3 regions of the Bacillus sp. 7894-2 genome follow, and region 1 is predicted to be linked to each of the others. Evidence: riboswitches for the same ligand, from Rfam matches in the RefSeq annotation. Region 1 holds a riboswitch; each other region holds the start of a gene.
What was found. Region 1 has a riboswitch for S-adenosylmethionine ahead of CHI10_RS06880 (O-acetylhomoserine aminocarboxypropyltransferase/cysteine synthase family protein). Riboswitches for the same ligand answer to the same signal wherever they lie in the genome.
Positions count from the first base shown of each region.

Region 1 (6,485 bases):
TCTGGACAGATAAAGTAAGGATGATAAAATGCAGGAATGGTCGCAGCAGGACATTGAGGAAGCGATTAGCGGAGAAGAGACGATTCTTATCTATTTGTATACGCCTATGTGCGGAACCTGCCAGATGGCAGGAAAGATGCTGGCAGTAACAGAACAATTGCTGCCAGATCAAAAAATGGGGAAAGCGGACTTAAATTATATGCCGCAATTGGCTGAAAAATGGGGAGTGGAAAGCGTACCCTGTCTCCTCATCTTCAGAAAAAGAATTTTACATGAAAAATTATATGCTTTCCGATCCGTACCCTATTTATTGGATAAAATCAGAAGCATCGATTAGCAGAAACCAGGAGCAAAGCAGCCTGGTTTTTTGCATGTTTGAAAACGCCTTTTCACTATTCGAAATATATTTACAAATCCATTCCGAAAGAGTATGATACTTAGGGAATCGAAATAAAAATCATACAGTGCAGGAAGGGATCCGCATGGCATATTACAGGGAGTGGGCTGGTCAGTTTAAAGGCTATAACCGCAACATAAAATTGGCTTTTATGGCGAATATTCTTACACAAATTGGTTTTGGGATATTCATGGTCATCTATAATTTCTACATAAGAGAGCTCGGCTACTCAGAAAGTGTTAATGGACAAATCATATCCATGACTGCTCTCGCGACAGCACTGATTCTTGTGCCGGCAGGGATCGCCAGCGACCGAATTGGCAGAAAAAAAGCGATGATGTTTGGTGCAGTTGCAACAGGTGCAGTTATGCTTTTCAGAAGTTTAGTTGACATGCAGGAACTCCTGATTATTTTTGCATTTTTGACCGGGCTGACAACAGCCTTTCTTCAGGTATCCGGCATACCATGGCTGGCTGAAAATTCAAAGGCCGACCAAAGGGTTCATTTATTCAGTATTCATTTTGCTATAATGACGGGCGCAAATGTGATCGGGAACTTAAGCGGTGGCATCTTAACGGATGTATTTTCTTTGTTTACGGATCAGCTCACCAGCATTCGCATTACCCTTCTGATTGGAAGTGTGTTTTTCATAGCCGGCTTATTTCCAATTTTGCGTTTCGCAGAGGTTTCGAAAGATCAACACGATGCAAAGAGCATAAAAGGCTGGTCATTCAAGAATCTCTCAGCTAAAAATGATGGTGTGAAAATTATCGCGATGTTTGCTTTTGCTCAGCTTCTGATTGGAATTGGCGCAGGACTTGTTATTCCGTATCTGAATCTGTACTTCGCTGACCGCTTTGAAGCCTCCAATTCAGCTATTGGCATGATTATTTCATTAGGGCAGGCTGCCACGGCCTTTGCCATGATTATCGGACCGGTTGTGGTAAGAAAAGTGGGAGAGGTTAAAGCCGTTGTGATCCTGCAGCTCATGTCACTTCCTTTCCTGCTTTTAACCGCTTATACTGAAAACCTTTGGCTGGCTGCCATCGGCTTTTTGTTCCGGCAGGCGTTGATGAATGCGGGAAATCCTATACAAATGTCATTGATGATGTCAAAGGTAAATGATTCGATGAAAGGACTGGCAAACTCAGTCAATCAGATGGTGTTCAATCTGGGCTGGGCTGTAATGGGCCCGGTTTCAACAGGAATCGTCATGAGATATGGAGATTATTGGGGATATGCACTCGTATTCACCATTACAGCTTCTTTATACTTGATTGGCTCTCTCTACTTTTTCTTTGTATTCAGAGGCTATAAAAAGACAAAAACTGCAGCCGCCTCTGTGAAAATAGTATGATCTGACATATTTCTCGGGAAATGAAAAGGCAATGCCAATTAAACAGGCATTGCCTTTCGGATTTTGTCGAATGAAAAAATGAAATTTTGACGGAAACTACTTACAGAAAAAAGTTGCTGCTCGAGTCTTTTTTCTGTTTAGGGAAAATTTCATTGCACAATACTTGACCGCTTTTTTAATAGTATGATAATATCATTTTAATATTAATTAACTGAATATTCTTATCAAGAGAGGCGGAGGGACTGGCCCAGCGAAGCCCGGCAACCGGTAAAGTACACGGTGCTAAATCCAGCAGAGCAGAATGCTCTGGAAGATAAGAAGAGTCGATACAGCCCTCTTCTTATGAAGAGGGTTTTTCAGCTTTTCGAAATGAAATACAATCTTTTTTATAGAGGAGAGATAGCGATGACGGACAAACAGAAAAATTACCGTTTTGAAACAATTGGAGTACATGGGGGGCTGAAGCCTGACCCTGTAACTGGCGCGAGAGCGGTTCCGATTTATCAGAATAATGCTTATCAGTTCAAGAATACAGATCACGCTGCAAATCTCTTTGCCCTGAAAGAGCCGGGATATATCTATAGCAGGATACATAATCCCACTGTCAGTGTATTTGAGGAAAGAGTGGCCCTGCTTGAAGGAGGAGTGGGTGCGCTGGCTCTTGCCAGCGGCCAGTCTGCTATTACACTTGCCATTTTAAATATCGCCGAAGCTGGTGATGAAATTGTTGCCGCATCCAATTTATATGGGGGTACTTATAATTTATTTGCAGTTACACTTCCCAAGTATGGAATAAAGGTGAAACTGGTCGATCCAAAGGATCCGGAAAACTTCCGGAGTGCCATTACAGATAAAACAAAGGCTGTCTTCGCCGAAACGATTGGAAACCCGAGCCTGAAAATCCTGGATATTGAAAAGGTTGCCGCAATTGCACACGAAAACGGTGTGCCGCTGATTGTGGATAACACTTTTGCTACACCGTATCTTTGCAGGCCTATAGAACACGGAGCTGACATTGTCATACACTCTGCGACAAAATGGCTGCTTGGTAATGGAACCACAATGGGGGGAGTTATAGTAGACGGCGGAAAATTCGACTGGAATTCTCCTAAGTTTCCAGGCTTTACAGAGCCTGATCCGAGCTACCATGATATTGTCTATAGCGAAGCAATTGGCGAAGCTGCTTATATTATCAAAGCACGGGTACAGCTGTTAAGAGACTTAGGGCCTGCAATGAGTGCGCAAAGTGCATTCCAGTTCACACTGGGTCTTGAAACTCTGCATGTGAGAATGAAGGAGCACGTTGCCAATACCAAAAAGGTAGTGGAATATCTGGATGCCCATCCGGCTGTTAATTGGGTGCTCTATCCAGGTCATGAAGGCCATCCGGACAAAGAATTGGCAGATAAATATTTGCCAAAAGGAGCCGGGGCAGTGGCTGTATTTGGAATTGCTGGCGGAAGAGAGGCTGGAGCCAAGCTGATCAATAGCCTGCAGCTATGGGCACATGTGGCAAATGTCGGGGACGCAAAGAGCCTGATTATTCACCCTGCAAGCACGACTCATCAGCAGCTGGATGAGGAAGGTTTAAAGGCTGCGGGAGTATCGGAGGATCTAATTCGGATTTCGACCGGCATCGAAAATGCAGAAGATTTAATTGAAGACCTGGAACAGGCGATAGAAGCAGCTGCAGGTCTCACATCACTTGCTGCAAAAGTGTGAAGGAAAATTTACCATTCGCTTTTTTCCGAAAGTTTGAAATTTCATCGTTGACACCTTTTTAATGGCTATGATACGATAGCAAACGTAATTATAAAACTGCTTAATTCATTTAAAGTATTAATTGAATATAGAATGTAACGCTCTTATCAAGAGAGGTGGAGGGAAGTGCCCTATGAAGCCCGGCAACCGTCAATTAGTTGAAATGGTGCCAATTCACTCAAAGCATAGCTTTGATAGATGAGAGAAAGGACTAAATCTCTTTATGCCTTTCTGCTCATTTGCAGAAAGGCATTTTTGCTTTTGCGCATGAAAGCCTATGAGGAGTAAAAGATAAGGGAATAAAAGCAGTCTATTAATTATTATCTGTATCTTTCGATAAAAGAGGTGACTATCACGTTGATTACTATAAAAGATGTACAGAAGATATTTTCTTCAAAAAAAGGGCAGGTAAAAGCAGTTGATGATGTAAACCTGGAGGTAAAAGAAGGAGAAATATTCGGTGTTATCGGATATAGCGGTGCAGGTAAAAGTACCTTAATCCGCATGCTGAATGGGCTGGAGCTTCCTACCCATGGCAGTGTTACTGTGGCAGGCAATGAGGTTTCAAAGATAAAGGGAAGCAAGCTGAGAAAAGCTCGTCAGGAAATAAGCATGATTTTCCAGCATTTCAACCTGTTATGGTCAAGAACAGTTAGAGAAAATATAGCATTTCCGCTTGAAATCGCAGGTGTTTCCCGGCAGGAAAGGCTCAAAAGAGTTGACGAGCTCATTAAACTCGTCGGTCTGGAAGGAAGGGAAGATGCCTACCCTTCTCAGCTGAGCGGCGGTCAAAAGCAAAGGGTCGGAATTGCCAGAGCCCTTGCCAACAATCCAAAAGTGCTCCTTTGTGATGAAGCGACATCTGCCCTTGATCCGCAGACAACAGATTCCATTTTGGAGCTGCTTGTAGACATCAATGAACGGCTGGGCTTAACCATTGTTCTTATTACACATGAAATGCACGTGATCCGTAAAATCTGCCATCGGGTTGCTGTTATGGAAGGCGGCCGAATAGTTGAAATCGGACCTGTGTTGGACGTCTTTAAAAATCCAAAAGCTCTGATTACAAAACGGTTTGTACAGCAGGTGACAGAGCCTGAAGAAACGAAGGAAACAATTGATCATCTGGTCGATTTGTATCCAAAAGGGAAAGTAGTCCAATTAGGATTTGTCGGCGAATCAGCTGAACAGCCATTGATTACAAACCTGATCCGTCACTTCCAGGTAACAGTTAATATCCTTCAGGGAAAGATCTCCCAGACGCAGAATGGTTCCTACGGTACCTTATTCATCCATGTTGATGGAGAAGCAGAGGAAGTTGCAAAAGCGATCGAATATATCCATTCTCAGCAGGTGGGCGTGGAGGTGATTTCCAATGCTTAATGAATGGTTTCCAAATGTGAAATGGGACTCCATGTGGGAAGCTACTGTGGAAACTCTCTATATGACAACTATTTCTGTTATTGCAACCTTTATTTTAGGAGCCATTTTGGGGCTGCTGCTCTTTTTGACCTCAAAGGGGAATATCTGGGAAAATGCAGCGATCAATAAAATTATCTCAGCGTTCGTCAATATATTCCGTTCGATTCCATTTATCATTCTGATTGTGTTATTAATCCCATTTACTAAGTTTCTGCTTGGAACAATGATTGGGGAGGATGCAGCACTGCCTGCATTAATTATTGGTGCTGCCCCGTTTTATGCCCGAATGGTGGAAATCGGCTTGAGGGAAATTGACAAAGGGGTAATTGAAGCTGCCAAGTCAATGGGTGCAAAAACAAGCACGATCATCTGGAAGGTTCTGCTTCCGGAATCAATGCCCGCCCTTGTTTCGGGAATTACCGTGACAGCTATCGCGCTGGTTGGCTACACGGCAATGGCTGGTGTAATCGGTGCCGGGGGGCTTGGAAATCTGGCTTATCTGGAAGGATTCCAGCGGAGCCGAAGTGATGTGACGCTTATGGCGACCGTTATTATTTTAGTCATCGTGTTTATTATCCAGTTTATTGGAGATATCATTACAACAAAATTAGACAAACGATAAGGAGAGATTGACATGAAAAAATGGTTACCACTTGCTCTTGCGCTGGCAGTTGCACTTGTGCTTGCAGCTTGCGGCACTTCAGAAGAGGGCGGCAATGCCGGTGAAGGCGGAGATAGTAAAGAAAGCAAAAAGATTACAGTGGGGGCTTCCAATGTCCCTCACGCTGAAATTCTTGACGAAGCAAAGCCATTACTTGAAGAAAAAGGCTTTGAACTTGATGTTGTACCATTCCAGGATTATGTATTGCCAAACCAGGCTCTAGAATCTAAAGAGCTTGATGCTAACTACTTCCAGCACATTCCTTATCTTGAGTCACAAAAGGCTGAGCATGGATATGAATTTACGAATGCAGGCGGAATTCATATTGAACCAATCGGTGTGTATTCCAAAAAGTATAAGAACCTTGAGGAGTTACCTAAGGGTGCAACAATCATCATGAGCAACTCAGTCGCAGACCATGGCCGCATCCTTTCCATGCTTGAAGCTGAGGGACTTATCACTTTAAATGAAGATGTAGAAAAAACCGAAGCAACAATGGAGGATATCAAAGAAAATCCGAAAAAATTAAAGTTTGATACTGAATATGAAGCATCACTTCTTCCTCAAATCTACAATAATGGAGAAGGAGATGCAGTCCTGATTAACTCCAACTATGCAATCGATGCAGGATTAAATCCTCTTAAAGATTCAATTGCAATCGAAGATAAAGATTCACCATATGTAAATGTAATTGCAGTACGCACAGGTGATGAAGAAAAAGAAGGAATTAAAGCTCTTGTTGAAGTGCTTCGTTCAAAGGAAATCCAGGATTTCATTCTTGAGAAATATGAAGGTGCCGTTGTGCCGGTATCTGAGTAAAGCAGAAATGCAGGCGTTCACAGCGCCTGTTTTTTTTGTGGATCAGCAGCCCCGCTTCCCGTATAGAT
Region 1 covers NZ_NPDG01000040.1:439-6,923, forward strand. Annotated here, with positions in the region: gene CHI10_RS06865 (toprim domain-containing protein) at 1-13, shown strand, start outside; gene CHI10_RS06870 (thioredoxin family protein) at 29-337, shown strand; gene CHI10_RS06875 (MFS transporter) at 483-1,754, shown strand; SAM riboswitch class I at 1,973-2,074, shown strand; gene CHI10_RS06880 (O-acetylhomoserine aminocarboxypropyltransferase/cysteine synthase family protein) at 2,160-3,476, shown strand; SAM riboswitch class I at 3,617-3,720, shown strand; gene CHI10_RS06885 (methionine ABC transporter ATP-binding protein) at 3,873-4,898, shown strand; gene CHI10_RS06890 (methionine ABC transporter permease) at 4,891-5,559, shown strand; gene CHI10_RS06895 (MetQ/NlpA family ABC transporter substrate-binding protein) at 5,572-6,417, shown strand.

Region 2 (6,485 bases), on a different contig from region 1:
CATATGATGGGGGCCTAGCCTGCAATTGATTCCGACAACATCAGCGCCCATTCCGTCAAGCTTTGTTAATGCATCTGCTATAGGAGTCTGGTTCTGAAGAACTCCAGCTTCCTGAAGTGAAACCTGTGCGATAATCGGCAAATCGGTTTCTTTTCTGACTATAGCGAGAACCGTTTCAAGTTCTTCAAGATCATAGTAAGTTTCAAGCAAAATACCATCTACATCCTCAAGCAGCAGACAATAAAGCTGCTCACGGAAACTTCTTTTTATTTCCTCCAGTGTAATCATGTTCGGTTTGAACCCTCTGATCCCGCCGATTGTACCGGCAACATATGAACGTCCCTCGGCAGCTTTTTTGGCAATCCGGGCTGCAGCACTGTTAATCTCTTTCACAGAGTCTTCAAGCCCATACCGCTGCAGCTTCAGATAATTCGCCGCATACGTATTGGTTTGGATCAACTCAGCCCCTGCGCCTATGTACGCTTCATGGATGTGCTGGATCTGTTCAGATTGCGATAGATTTAATTCCTCAAAACAACTGTCGGTGCCATAGGAATAAAGAAGAGTTCCCATCGCGCCATCTGCTATGATGATTTCATTCTTTAATTTATCCAGGAAACTCAAAGTATCACCCCCGCTGTAAAATGGATTGCTTTGTTTGTCCGGCAGCAGATAAAGCTGCCTTAAAATCTTCTATAATATCATCTGCGTTCTCCAGACCAACAGAAAGACGGAGAAGACTGTCTGTTATTCCGCGCTGTTCTCTTTCAGATGCAGGCATGGCTGCATGCGACATTTTGGCAGGGTAGGAGAGGATGGATTCAACTGCTCCGAGACTTACTGCAAAAACAGGAATTTTTGCATTTTCCACAAATACTCTCATCGACTGTTCATCTTCAAGTTCAAAAGATAAAACAGCACCTGCGTTCACAGCCTGCTTTTCCTGGATTTCATAGCCGGGATGTTCTGTAAAACCGGGATAATGAACCTTCTTTACTGCCGGGTGATCATGAAGGAAACGGGCAATCTTCTCAGCCGATTTCACAGACTGATCCAGCCTTACCTGCAGCGTTTTAATGCCTCTCAGGACAAGCCAGGCATCCTGAACACCCAGAATAGCTCCAAAGGAATTTTGGAGAAAAGCCAGCCTTGCACCTAATTCCGGATCCTTCACAACAGCTAATCCGGCAACGACGTCACTGTGTCCGGATAAAAATTTGGTTGCGCTGTGCAGCACGATATCTGCCCCTAAAGAGAGCGGTTTTTGAAGGGCAGGGGTCAGGAATGTGTTATCCACAAAAGTCAGCGCTCCATGCTGCCTTGCCAGTGAACTGATGGCCTGGATATCTGTCACCTTCAGCAGCGGGTTGGAAGGAGTCTCTACATAGAAAACCTTTGTGTTAGGGCGGATTGCTTTTTTTACTTTCTCAAGATTTGTCATATCAACAAATGTGTGCTCAATGCCAAAACGGGACAGGACTTCTGTTGTCATGCGATAGGTTCCGCCATAAACGTCTTCTGTAATGACCACATGATCACCCTGTGACAAGAGGAGGAATGCTGTGGAAATGGCAGCCATTCCAGAAGAAAAGGCAAACCCTCTAATCCCTTCTTCAAGCTCTGCAATTACTTCCTCAAGTGCTTCCCTTGTTGGATTCAGGCTGCGGCTGTAATCATATTTTCCGAATGCATCTATATCTTTTTGATGGAAAGTGGAGGCATGCTGGATCGGTACACTGACACCTCCTGTTTCCGGGTCGAATTTTTGATTATTGTGAAGCAGCTTCGTTTGAAATGTGTAATTCGTACTCATCGTACTGCCTCCTTTAAAACCTTTGCAAAAGCATGTTCAAGATCAGCCTTCAAATCTTCTGCATTTTCAATTCCAACCGAGAAACGCAGAAGCCTGTTACAGACTCCGGTTTCAATGCGGATCTCTTCAGGGATGTCCGCATGAGTTTGTGTTGCGGGATATGTTATAAAACTCTCGACTCCGCCAAGGCTTTCAGCAAAGGAGATAAGGGAGAGGTTCTGCAGAAAAGGATTCACCCAGGTTTCATCCTGGACCCGGAAAGATATCATGCCTCCCTTGCCTGGATAAAGAACATCCGTTACGGCATCGTGGTCTGATAAGAAAGCCGCTAATTCCCGGGCATTTTTTTCATGACGTTCCATGCGAAGAGATAGTGTCTTCATGCCTCTGATTAAAAGCCAGGAATCAAATGGGCTAAGGACCGCACCGGCAGCATTGTGGTTCATGGCCAGATCCTCACATAACTTTTTGCCTTTTGCGACAACTAAACCGGCAAGGACATCATTATGGCCTCCAAGATACTTTGTCGCACTATGGATGACAATATCAGCACCAAGCTTTAGAGGCTGCTGAAGAAGGGGAGTGTAAAATGTGTTATCAACAATCAGGAGAATATTATGCCGTTTCGCGATATCAGCTATCAACTGAATATCTGTCTCTTCCATCAGCGGATTTGTGGGAGTCTCCAGAAAAATAGCTTTCGTTTTTTCGGTGATTAATTCTTCAACATTTTCCGAAGTGCCCGTATTCACATATTTGCTCTGCAGTCCCCATTTTTTGAAGCCCTGTTCAAGCAGACGATAGGTTCCGCCGTATAAATCCTTGGAAACAATCCACTCATCACCTGATTTAAAGAGGGAAAGAATCGTAAGGATGGCAGCCATACCCGAACTGCAGGCATAGCCTTGATCGCCTTCTTCCAGATTTGCGATCGCCTTTTCAAGCAGCTGGCGGGTAGGATTGCCTGTACGGCTATAGTCAAAACCGGTTGACTGGCCAATGCCTTCATGCCGGTAGGCAGTGGAAAAGTATACAGGCGGATTGACTGCACCTGTTGCTGATTCGCTCCTGTTTCCAATTTGCGCTAATTTGGTGTCAATATTATACATGCTGGTAAACACTCCTTCTTTAAAATAAAAAAAAGCCTTCTATAAGAAGAAGACTTTTAATGTGAACAGCCATTCTTCTTATCTTTCAAGTTTTCTAAAAAACTTGCAGGAATTAGCACCTTTTCAATCAAAATACGATTGCTGGTTGCTGAGGCGTCGTCGGGCCTTACCCTCGACCTCTCTGGATAAGAAATCAATTATTAAATTTTCTCTAAACTTTACTACAGTAAACCGTTAATAGTCAACACTTTTTTGAATATTTCATGTATTGATTTTAAATGACTTCTTCCTGGCATAAACTGTTATAGGTAGATCGCTTTAAAGTTCAGAATATTTCCTTTATAATGATGATGAACATAATATTTTTCTTGGAGGGAAGCTTTTATGCAAGAACATAGTCACTGTCTTCACAGATTTGCCGAAACAGATGGGCCGGCGGTTTTCCGGACAATTGATGGCATTGAAGTGAATGTCGCCGGCAGCTTATTTCAAAAGTGTACAACTTGCGGACATTTTGATTTTCCCGTGGATACCAGAGAAGCTATTGAATCTTCCCTTAAAGAAAAGAGAAAAAATACCAATGAATCGAAACAAATCTATATAAACCTGGTAGAAACTTTTTAAAGCCGAAACCTTTCGGCTTTTTTTATATGTTCAGTTATTTCATATTTATAAATGTTTAACCTTTTACAAATCATTTTTTTAGAATAAGTAATTGCTAAAAAAATTTTTTAATAGTTTTCCACTATATTCATGTTTTTATCTTTGTACAACTAGATTTTACGTGTTAGAATAACTGTGGAAACGTTTTATCCTCTGAAAAATATTATTATTCATAAAAATGAATTTGTTAATCCCTTCTAATGATGGGTATTGTACTTTTAGAGAGCAAAAACGTATTGAATTATTCACTTACAAAACAGTTATGGAGGTAATTTTCCATGAAAAAGCCATCTAATGGTGAGGGACCTTTTGAACAGGGATTTCATGGCCCAAACCTTGGCTACGTTATTGAACTTTATGAAAGATATTTAGAGGATCCATCATCAATTGATCCTGAAATGAAAGAGTACTTTAAAAAAAATGGTTCCCCTCTTACGAGTGAAGGAACGGCGCAAATGGCTTCATCAGCAAATCAGCCAATGAATGCCGGACAGCTTGAGAAGACGCTCGCTGCTATTCGCCTGGCTGATACTATCCGCACATATGGCCACTTGGCTGCCGATATTTATCCGCTGGGTAACAATAAATCGGAAACTGCTTTATTTGAACTGAGCAAATATGGCTTAACTGAAAATGACTTAAAAGAGATCCCTGCTGGTGTCATTACTAAAGATGCCACATATCCTTTACGCAACGGACTTGAAGCAATTGAATTCCTGAAGAGCGCTTATATGGGACCCATTGCTTTTGAATTCCAGCATATATTTGATGAAAACGAAAAAGACTGGCTTCGCCGCAAAATTGGGGCCAACAGCCATAAGCTGTCAATGCAAAAGACGGAAAGACTGAAAGTTTTAAGAAGACTGACTGAAGTTGAGGAATTTGAAAAGTTCCTTCATAAAACCTTCGTCGGACAAAAGAGATTCTCCATTGAGGGTCTGGATACAATGGTTCCTTTATTGGATGAAATTGTTTCTGAATCTGTTTCGGATGGAGCAAAAACGATTAACATCGGCATGGCCCACCGCGGCAGGTTAAATGTTCTTGCCCATGTGCTTGGAAAGCCGTATGAAATGATTTTCGCGGAATTCCAGCATGCGCCGAATAAAGAACTGGTTCCTTCTGAAGGATCTATCGGCATCAATTACGGCTGGACAGGCGACGTGAAGTATCATCTTGGTCTTGATAAACAGATCAAAGATGAGAATACGACCATTGCCAGACTGACATTAGCTAACAATCCGAGCCATCTTGAATTTGTCGGTTCACTTGTTGAGGGCTACACGCGAGCTTCACAGGACAACAGAACAAAGGCCGGTTATCCTGAAGTAGATCCAAAAGCGGCTTTAGCCATTATCATTCATGGAGACGCAGCATTCCCAGGACAGGGGATTGTAGCAGAAACACTTAATCTCGGACAGCTGACCGGCTATAACACTGGCGGTTCGATCCATATCATTGCCAATAATACTATTGGGTTCACAACAGAATCATATGATTCACGCTCTACCAGATATGCAAGTGATCTGGCCAAAGGGTATGAGATGCCAATTATGCATGTTAATGCAGACGAACCTGAAGCAGTAGTTGCAGCGGCAAGAATTGCCTGCGAGTATCGTGCTAAATTCCAGAAGGATATCCTCATCGACTTAATCGGGTACCGCCGTTTTGGACATAACGAGATGGACGAGCCTATGACGACGAATCCTCTTATGTATAATATTGTACGCAAGCGGCCAACCGTGAAAGCGCTGTATGCTGAAAAGCTCTTAAATGAAAAGATCATCAGCAAAGAGGAAGCTGAAGGCGTCCATAATGAAGTACTGGAAAAAATGAAGGCAGCCTATGAAAAAGTCCCAAAAGAAAAGAAGGCAGCTGAGTTAACCGATCCTCCTGAAACTGTCGAAAAGGGTCTGCCAAAAATTAATACAGCCGTTTCAATTGATAAACTAAAGCAAATCAATGAAGAATTATTAAAATGGCCGGAGGATTTCAAGGTATTTGATAAACTCGGCAAAATTCTGCAGCGCAGATTGGAAGCGCTTGAAGGGGACGGCAAGATTGATTGGGGTCTCGCAGAAACACTGGCATTTGCAACCATCCTATCTGATGGCACACCTGTCAGACTGACTGGCCAGGATTCAGAGAGAGGAACATTTGCTCAAAGAAACGTTGTTCTGCATGATCATACAACTGGAAAAGCGTATTCACCTTTGCATAAGCTTTCAACTGCCAAGGCTTCTTTCGCTGTCCATAATAGCCCATTATCTGAAGCCGCTGTTGTAGGCTTTGAATATGGATATAATGTATTTGCTCCGGAAACGCTTGTTTTATGGGAAGCTCAATATGGTGATTTTGCCAATGCAGCACAGGTAATGTTTGACCAGTTTATTGCTGCCGGCCGTGCAAAATGGGGCCAAAAATCAGGTCTTGTCATGCTCCTTCCTCATGGATATGAAGGACAGGGACCTGAACATTCAAGTGCGCGCCTGGAAAGATTCCTGACTCTTGCAGCTGAAAACAACTGGACAGTTGCCAATCTTTCTTCATCAGCACAGTACTTCCATATTTTACGAAGACAGGCTGCCATACTTGGAAAAGAGGAAGTTCGCCCGTTAGTGATCATGTCTCCGAAGAGTCTGCTGCGCAATCCGACTGTCGCATCAAATGGAATTGAATTGAGCGAAGGAGAGTTCCGGTCTGTAATCGAACAGCCTGGTTTAGGCCAAAATCACGAAAAAGTGAAACGCATCATTCTTGGAACAGGAAAGATTACAATTGATTTAGCCGAAAGCCTGAAAAATTATCCGGATCAGGATTGGTTCCATATTTTACGTGTGGAAGAAATCTATCCATTCCCAATGGATCAGATCAAAGACATTTTAACCCGTTATCCAAAT
Region 2 covers NZ_NPDG01000015.1:280-6,764, reverse strand. Annotated here, with positions in the region: gene CHI10_RS03010 (bifunctional homocysteine S-methyltransferase/methylenetetrahydrofolate reductase) at 1-624, opposite strand, end outside; gene metC (cystathionine beta-lyase) at 629-1,813, opposite strand; gene CHI10_RS03000 (methionine biosynthesis PLP-dependent protein) at 1,810-2,922, opposite strand; SAM riboswitch class I at 2,998-3,114, opposite strand; gene CHI10_RS02995 (hypothetical protein) at 3,307-3,546, shown strand; gene sucA (2-oxoglutarate dehydrogenase E1 component) at 3,864-6,485, shown strand, end outside.
Region 2: it holds a riboswitch for S-adenosylmethionine, as region 1 does, so the genes downstream of both, CHI10_RS03000 (methionine biosynthesis PLP-dependent protein) here and CHI10_RS06880 (O-acetylhomoserine aminocarboxypropyltransferase/cysteine synthase family protein) in region 1, are expected to answer to the same signal.

Region 3 (6,485 bases), on a different contig from region 1:
ATATGGTATTCTTTATTTAATCTATTCATAGAAAAAGGTGACAATGTGGCAAAGAAAAAACTGCATTACTGGACTTTGCAATTACTGATAATTTTAACAATCATCTATGTATCAACAAAAATTTCTTTTCTGTTTATACCGGTCGGCATCTTTGTATCTACTCTGTTTTTTCCAATCATTATAACGGGATTTCTGTATTTCTTATTGAACCCGCTGGTCAGATTGCTGCAGCGCTATAAGGTGCCAAGAACGGCAGCTATTCTAATCATTTATGCAGCTGTTATCGGTTTAGTGACGCTTGTGATTGGCAACATTGCACCGCTTATCAGCAGACAGGTTACTGAATTATTCAATGATCTGCCGGGATATGCGAAAACGACAAGAGACTTTGTTAATTCAATGTCTAACACAGAAGAGTTTAAGTGGTTTTTGGCACAGGACTACATTTCAATACAAGAAATTGAAGCCCGCATTATGGATTATGCGAATACGCTCCCAAGCCGTTTGACACAGGGAGTAGCCGGCATTGTCAGCCTGGTCACGAATATTGCAATCACGATTGTAACGGTGCCATTCCTGTTGTTTTATATGTTCAAAGATGGCGATAAGTTTCCTGCCGCCGTTTCGAAGTTTCTTCCTGTTGCTTACAGAGAAGAAGGGGTTAAAACCCTTAAGGAAACAGGCGAAACCCTTTCTTCTTACATTCAGGGGCAGATTACTGTGGCGCTGTTTGTAGGGACACTATCATTTATCGGTTATTTAATCATTGATCTGCCTTATGCACTTGTTATGGCGCTGATTGTGGCCATCACTAATATCATTCCTTATGTCGGACCATTTCTTGGCGGTGCACCTGCCGTAATCGTCGCACTTTTTGACTCGCCGACTAAGGCCCTTCTGGTTGTCGTAGTCATCGTGATTGCCCAGCAGGTTGAAGGGAACGTGCTGTCGCCGCTGATTCTCGGCAAAACCTTAAACACACATCCGGCCACCATCATTATCCTATTGCTGGTTGCAGGCAATCTTGCCGGAATTCTTGGCATGATTCTGGCGATTCCTACTTATGCTGTGACCAAAACGATTGTTTTAAATACAATAAGGTTTTTAAGGGCGAGGAAAGCAGCTCGGCTCGAGGAGACGGTTACGTGAAGATGGGGAAGCTCCTTTTCTGAAAGGGGCTTTTTGCTGTATTTGCATGTAAAGTAATAATGAAAATAAAACGAAAGCAGGGATCCCCATGTGTCTAATCCTTTTCGCATACAAGGTTCATCCGAAATATAAGCTCATTGCTGCAGCCAATCGCGACGAATTTTACGAGCGTCCGACTGCACCTGCACATTTTTGGGAGGACCACCCCCACATTCTTGCTGGCCGAGATCTAAGGAAGATGGGGACTTGGATGGGTGTTACTAAGAATGGACGATTTGCAGCTCTGACAAATTACCGCGACCCGAATGAAGTGACAGAAGGCAAGATGTCGAGAGGAGATTTGGTGGCGGATTTTTTGAAGGGCAGTGCTTCGCCTGCTGACTTTATGAACAGAGCATCTGAACATCGCAGCAGTTATCCCGGCTACAATCTGCTGGCGGGCAATTTGGATGAGCTCTTTTATTATTCGAACGTGGAGGATCGAATAGAGCAGCTTCAGCCAGGGATGTACGGGGTCAGCAACCATGTGCTGGATACCGAGTGGCCGAAGGTAAAAAAAGGGAAGGAGGGCTTATCTGCTCTCTTAGATAATGCAGAGGGAAACTTAACAGAAGAACTGTTCACACTTCTCCGGAATGCAGACCCTGCCCCGGATGATAGGCTTCCGAAAACAGGAGTTTCTCTTGAATGGGAAAGAATTCTGTCTCCTTTATTTATCAAAAGCGATGGCTATGGAACCAGGAGTTCAACAGTGCTGCTGATGTCAGAGGATGAAATTTTTTATAAGGAAAGGGTTCATAATGGGGATGAGACGCAGGAACAGGAATTTATCCTTCAAAAATAAGAAGCCAGCTCAGGCATCTGGCTTCTTTTTTCAGGCAAACGGCAAAGTAATCTGCACCGTTGTGCCTTCATTTTCCCTGCTGTCGATGTAAAGGTTTCCTCCGTGGTTTTTAATGATTTTTTTGCAGATCATGATGCCAAGGCCTGTCCCTTTTTCTTTTGTGCTGTAAAACGGCTCTCCCAGTTTGGCGAGGCGTTCTTCCGGTATGCCGATTCCTTCATCCTCGACAGTGATGATGACAGAGTGGTCCTCCTGGCGGATATCGACGTTTATTTTGCCGCCCATTGGCATGGCTTCCATTGAGTTCTTAATGATGTTTATCAGCACCTGTTTAATTTTATCTTTTTCACATTTTACAAAGAATTCTCCGGGCGACTGAGTTAATTCGATCAGAATATTTTCCATGACTGCCTGGCTGTTCAATAGAGTAATCACACTTTTTACTACGTTTGTCAGGCATGTTTCTTCTATTTCGGTTATTTGAGGTTTAGCAAGAACGAGCAGGTCATTGACGATGCCTTCAATACGTTCCAGCTCATTTAGAATGACTTCTGCGAAATTGTCTTTATGTTCTTCGTATAATAACTGTGTAAAGCCTTTTATGGCTGTGAGCGGGTTGCGGATTTCATGGGCAATGCCTGCTGCAAGCTGACCTACCACGGAAAGCTTTTCAGCATTCTGCAGCTTTTCTTCTGTCTTCTTTTGTCCGGTTACATCTTTGATAATGATCTGGTAGACCTTTCTGTTCTTGAAAGTGGTTGGAATCAGCTGGACTTCGGCTTTTCTTATTTGTCCGTCAGTCCGGATCAGATTAAGCTCAAAATTCACGCTCAGCTTTGTTTGCAGAAATTCATCGAGGGTGGAATGTTCTGAAGGAGGAATGTAGTCGTGGAGGGAGGTGCCGATCATCTCTTTGATGCTCGTGTACCCGAAGAGCTTCTTCCCTTCATTATTGATATAGGTCCAAATCCCCTTTTGAGTCACCATTCCGATCGTATCCTTGGAGTACTCCACCAGAAAACGGTACTTCTCCTGTGTTTCAAGAATTTCCTCTTCCATGATAATTCTCTGAGTCATATCCCGAATGATGCACATCATTTCTTTATCGTCATTAATGACTGAAAAATTGGCTTCCAGCCACAAATAATGTCCTTCCTTATGCCTGAAACGGAAAGTCACCCGATTATGCGGAAGCTGGTCGAGCTCGGCCAGTGCATCTCTTAGAAGATCCCGGTCATTTGGATGGCAGTATGTGTAAAGGCTGCTCCGGTGAAAATCCTGCGGTGAATACCCCAGTGTCGGCAGGCAGGAAGGGGAGACATATAAAGCAATGCCTTCTTTTGTCACTCTTGCAATCACGTCACTGGAATGCTGAATGGCCAGCTGCAGATTCCTCGCTTCGACTTTGTCCGCGCATAAATCTGCCGGATTCTCGGTCATAATCATTTTGTCCCTCCTTTTTATGAAAAATGACACTTTTCCATTATTATACATGAGTCAGGGTATTAGACACATAGGATTTAACTATCATTTTTTAACCAAATGAAAATATTTAAAAAATTATATTGACTTCCTTTTCTTTAAGATGGTAAAGTAATAAACATATTAAAACCGCATATGAAAAATCTTCTTATCAAGAGAGGTTGAGGGACTGGCCCTATGACACCTCGGCAGCGGACAAAAGTGTACCGTGCCAAATCCAGCAAGCATTGCTTGAAAGATAAGAAGAGGACCATTGATAAATGCTGCCCTCTTCTTTCTTTAGAAGAGGGTTTTTGTTTTATGCGGAAAAATACATCAAGATTCTATTCATAAACATATGAATAATTCTTATCAAGAGAAGCAGAGGGACCTGGCCCAATGAAGCTTCGGCAGCAGGCAGACCGCACTGTGCCAAATCCAGCAGGCAAAAAGCCTGAAAGATAAGGAGGGGACTTTTAAAAAACCTCTTCTGATGGAAGGGGTAAATTTCAGGGCATAATTCTTAGTTTTCATATAGGAATAGTTGTTTAAAAAGCGGTGACAGGTACCTATACCAGTTTATCAAATTGGTATAGGTACCTGTCACACCAGAGGAGAGATGCAACATGATAGAGTTTCAAAATTTAAAGAAGGTCTATGAAAGCGGAGGTCAGCAGGTAGCTGCTCTGGATGGAATAGATTTAAGGATTAACAAGGGTGAGATTTTCGGAGTGATTGGCTTCAGTGGTGCGGGAAAGAGCTCTTTGATCCGCTGTGTCAATTGGCTGGAGAAGCCGACTTCAGGGAAGGTCATTGTCAACGGGCATGATTTGACGGCTTTATCTGTAAAAGAAATTCGTGAAGTGAAAAGAAACATCGGGATGGTCTTTCAGCACTTTAACCTTCTAAACTCGAAAACCGTGTTTGCTAATGTGGCGATGCCGCTTACACTGGCTAAGATCCCTAAGGATGAAATAAAAAAGCGTGTCCATGAACTATTAGAATTCGTGGGGCTTGCCGACAAGGCGAACAGTTATCCGGATCAGCTGTCAGGCGGGCAAAAGCAGCGGATCGGAATTGCCAGGGCGCTGGCAACCCAGCCTTCCATTCTATTATGTGATGAAGCAACTTCAGCTCTGGATCCGCAGACCACCAGCTCGATCCTGCAGCTGCTGAAAAAAATAAATAAAGAATACAACATTACCATTCTGATCATTACCCATGAAATGTCTGTTATCAGGGAGATCTGTGATCGTGTCGCTGTCATTGAGGCAGGAAAAATTATTGAAGAAGGAACCGTCTTCAATGTCTTTTCCTCACCAAAAACTCCAACAGCGAAAAACTTTGTCAGCACGGTTATGAATGATCAAATACCTGACTCCATTAAGCAAGTAATTGAAAAACAGCAGGGGCTTCAAAAGGTATTCAGAATCAACTTTGTCGGAAACTCTGCCGGGCAGCCGCTGCTTTCGCAAGTTGCCAAAAAGTTTAGTATCGATTTCAACGTCCTGTTTGGAAATATTACTGAACTACAGGGAACACCATTTGGCAACCTAATTGTCGAGTTTCAGGGTCCGGACAGTGAAATCAGGCGTGCTATTCAGTACATCAGCCAGGAAAAAGTTTCAATAAAGGAAGTGACATCACGTGCTAGTTAATCAGGAAAAAATCATCGAAGCCTTAATTGAAACAATCCAAATGGTGGCATTCTCATTACTGTTTTCAGCTCTTATCGGACTGCCGCTTGGCATATTGCTTGTCGTGACAAGGAAAGGGCATCTGCTGGAAAACACCGTTGTTTTTAACATCATAAACAGCATTATTAATATTTTTAGATCAGTCCCATTCATCATTTTAATGGTAGCCATCATCCCTATCACCCGGATGATTGTCGGAACATCGATTGGAACTGCTGCAGCCGTAGTGCCGCTCGTCTTTTATGCAGGACCCTACATAGCGAGATTAATAGAGAATTCATTGCTTGAGGTTGATCCGGGAGTCATTGAAGCGGCAGAAGCAATGGGAGCGACGCCGGGACAGATTATCCTTAAATTCCTGATTCCGGAAGCACTCAGTTCGCTGGTATTAGGTTTCACCATTGCCACAATCGGTCTGGTCGGAGCATCAGCCATGGCCGGGGCAGTCGGAGGCGGAGGCCTAGGTGACCTTGCCATTACATATGGCTATCAGCGATTTGATACAACCGTCATGCTGATTACCGTTGCAATCTTAGTGGTCATGGTTCAAGGCCTGCAGTCATTCGGAAATATCTTATCCAAAAAAATCAGAAGAAGATAACTTAGGAGGAAACACATCATGAAAAAACTGTTTTTATCATTCATTATTTTAGCATTGGCTGTGTTCATTGCGGCATGCTCAAGCACAACTGGCGGGGAAGAAACTAAGAAGGTTAAATTGGGTGTCAGCGGATCAGATACACGCATCTGGGACTTTATTGCAGAAAAAGCTGAAAAGGAAGGCATTGAAATTGAGGTTGTGACATTCTCAGATTATGTACAGCCAAATGTCGCCCTCGCAGAAGATGATCTTGACGTGAATGCATTCCAGACAGTCGCTTATTTCGACACTTTTATTAAAGAGCATAATATGGATCTTACACCGATTGCGACAACTGTTTTAGCACCAATGGGTCTTTATTCTGAGAAAGTAAAATCTGTAGAAGACATTCCGGAAGGCGGCAAGATCGCCATTCCAAATGATGCTTCAAATGGCGGTAGAGCCCTTCTTTTACTGGAGGAATCTGGCCTGATCAAATTATCCGAGGACTATGACGGAAATCTGGACTTGAATAAAATCGTTGAAAACAAGAAGAACCTTGAATTTGTAGAAATGGTATCAGCGCAGACGCCGCGTGCCCTTCCGGATGTCTCGGCTTCAGTCATCAATAACGGAATTGCCGTAGACGCCGGCTTTAAGCCAACTAAGGATTCAGTGTTTATTGAAAGCGAAACCGCTACACCTTATGTAAATATCATTGCTGTCAGAACAGAAGACAAGGATAACAAAACGC
Region 3 covers NZ_NPDG01000035.1:36,110-42,594, forward strand. Annotated here, with positions in the region: gene CHI10_RS06325 (AI-2E family transporter) at 46-1,149, shown strand; gene CHI10_RS06330 (NRDE family protein) at 1,238-1,993, shown strand; gene CHI10_RS06335 (PAS domain-containing sensor histidine kinase) at 2,024-3,439, opposite strand; SAM riboswitch class I at 3,621-3,720, shown strand; SAM riboswitch class I at 3,821-3,922, shown strand; gene CHI10_RS06340 (methionine ABC transporter ATP-binding protein) at 4,081-5,112, shown strand; gene CHI10_RS06345 (methionine ABC transporter permease) at 5,102-5,752, shown strand; gene CHI10_RS06350 (MetQ/NlpA family ABC transporter substrate-binding protein) at 5,771-6,485, shown strand, end outside.
Region 3: it holds a riboswitch for S-adenosylmethionine, as region 1 does, so the genes downstream of both, CHI10_RS06340 (methionine ABC transporter ATP-binding protein) here and CHI10_RS06880 (O-acetylhomoserine aminocarboxypropyltransferase/cysteine synthase family protein) in region 1, are expected to answer to the same signal.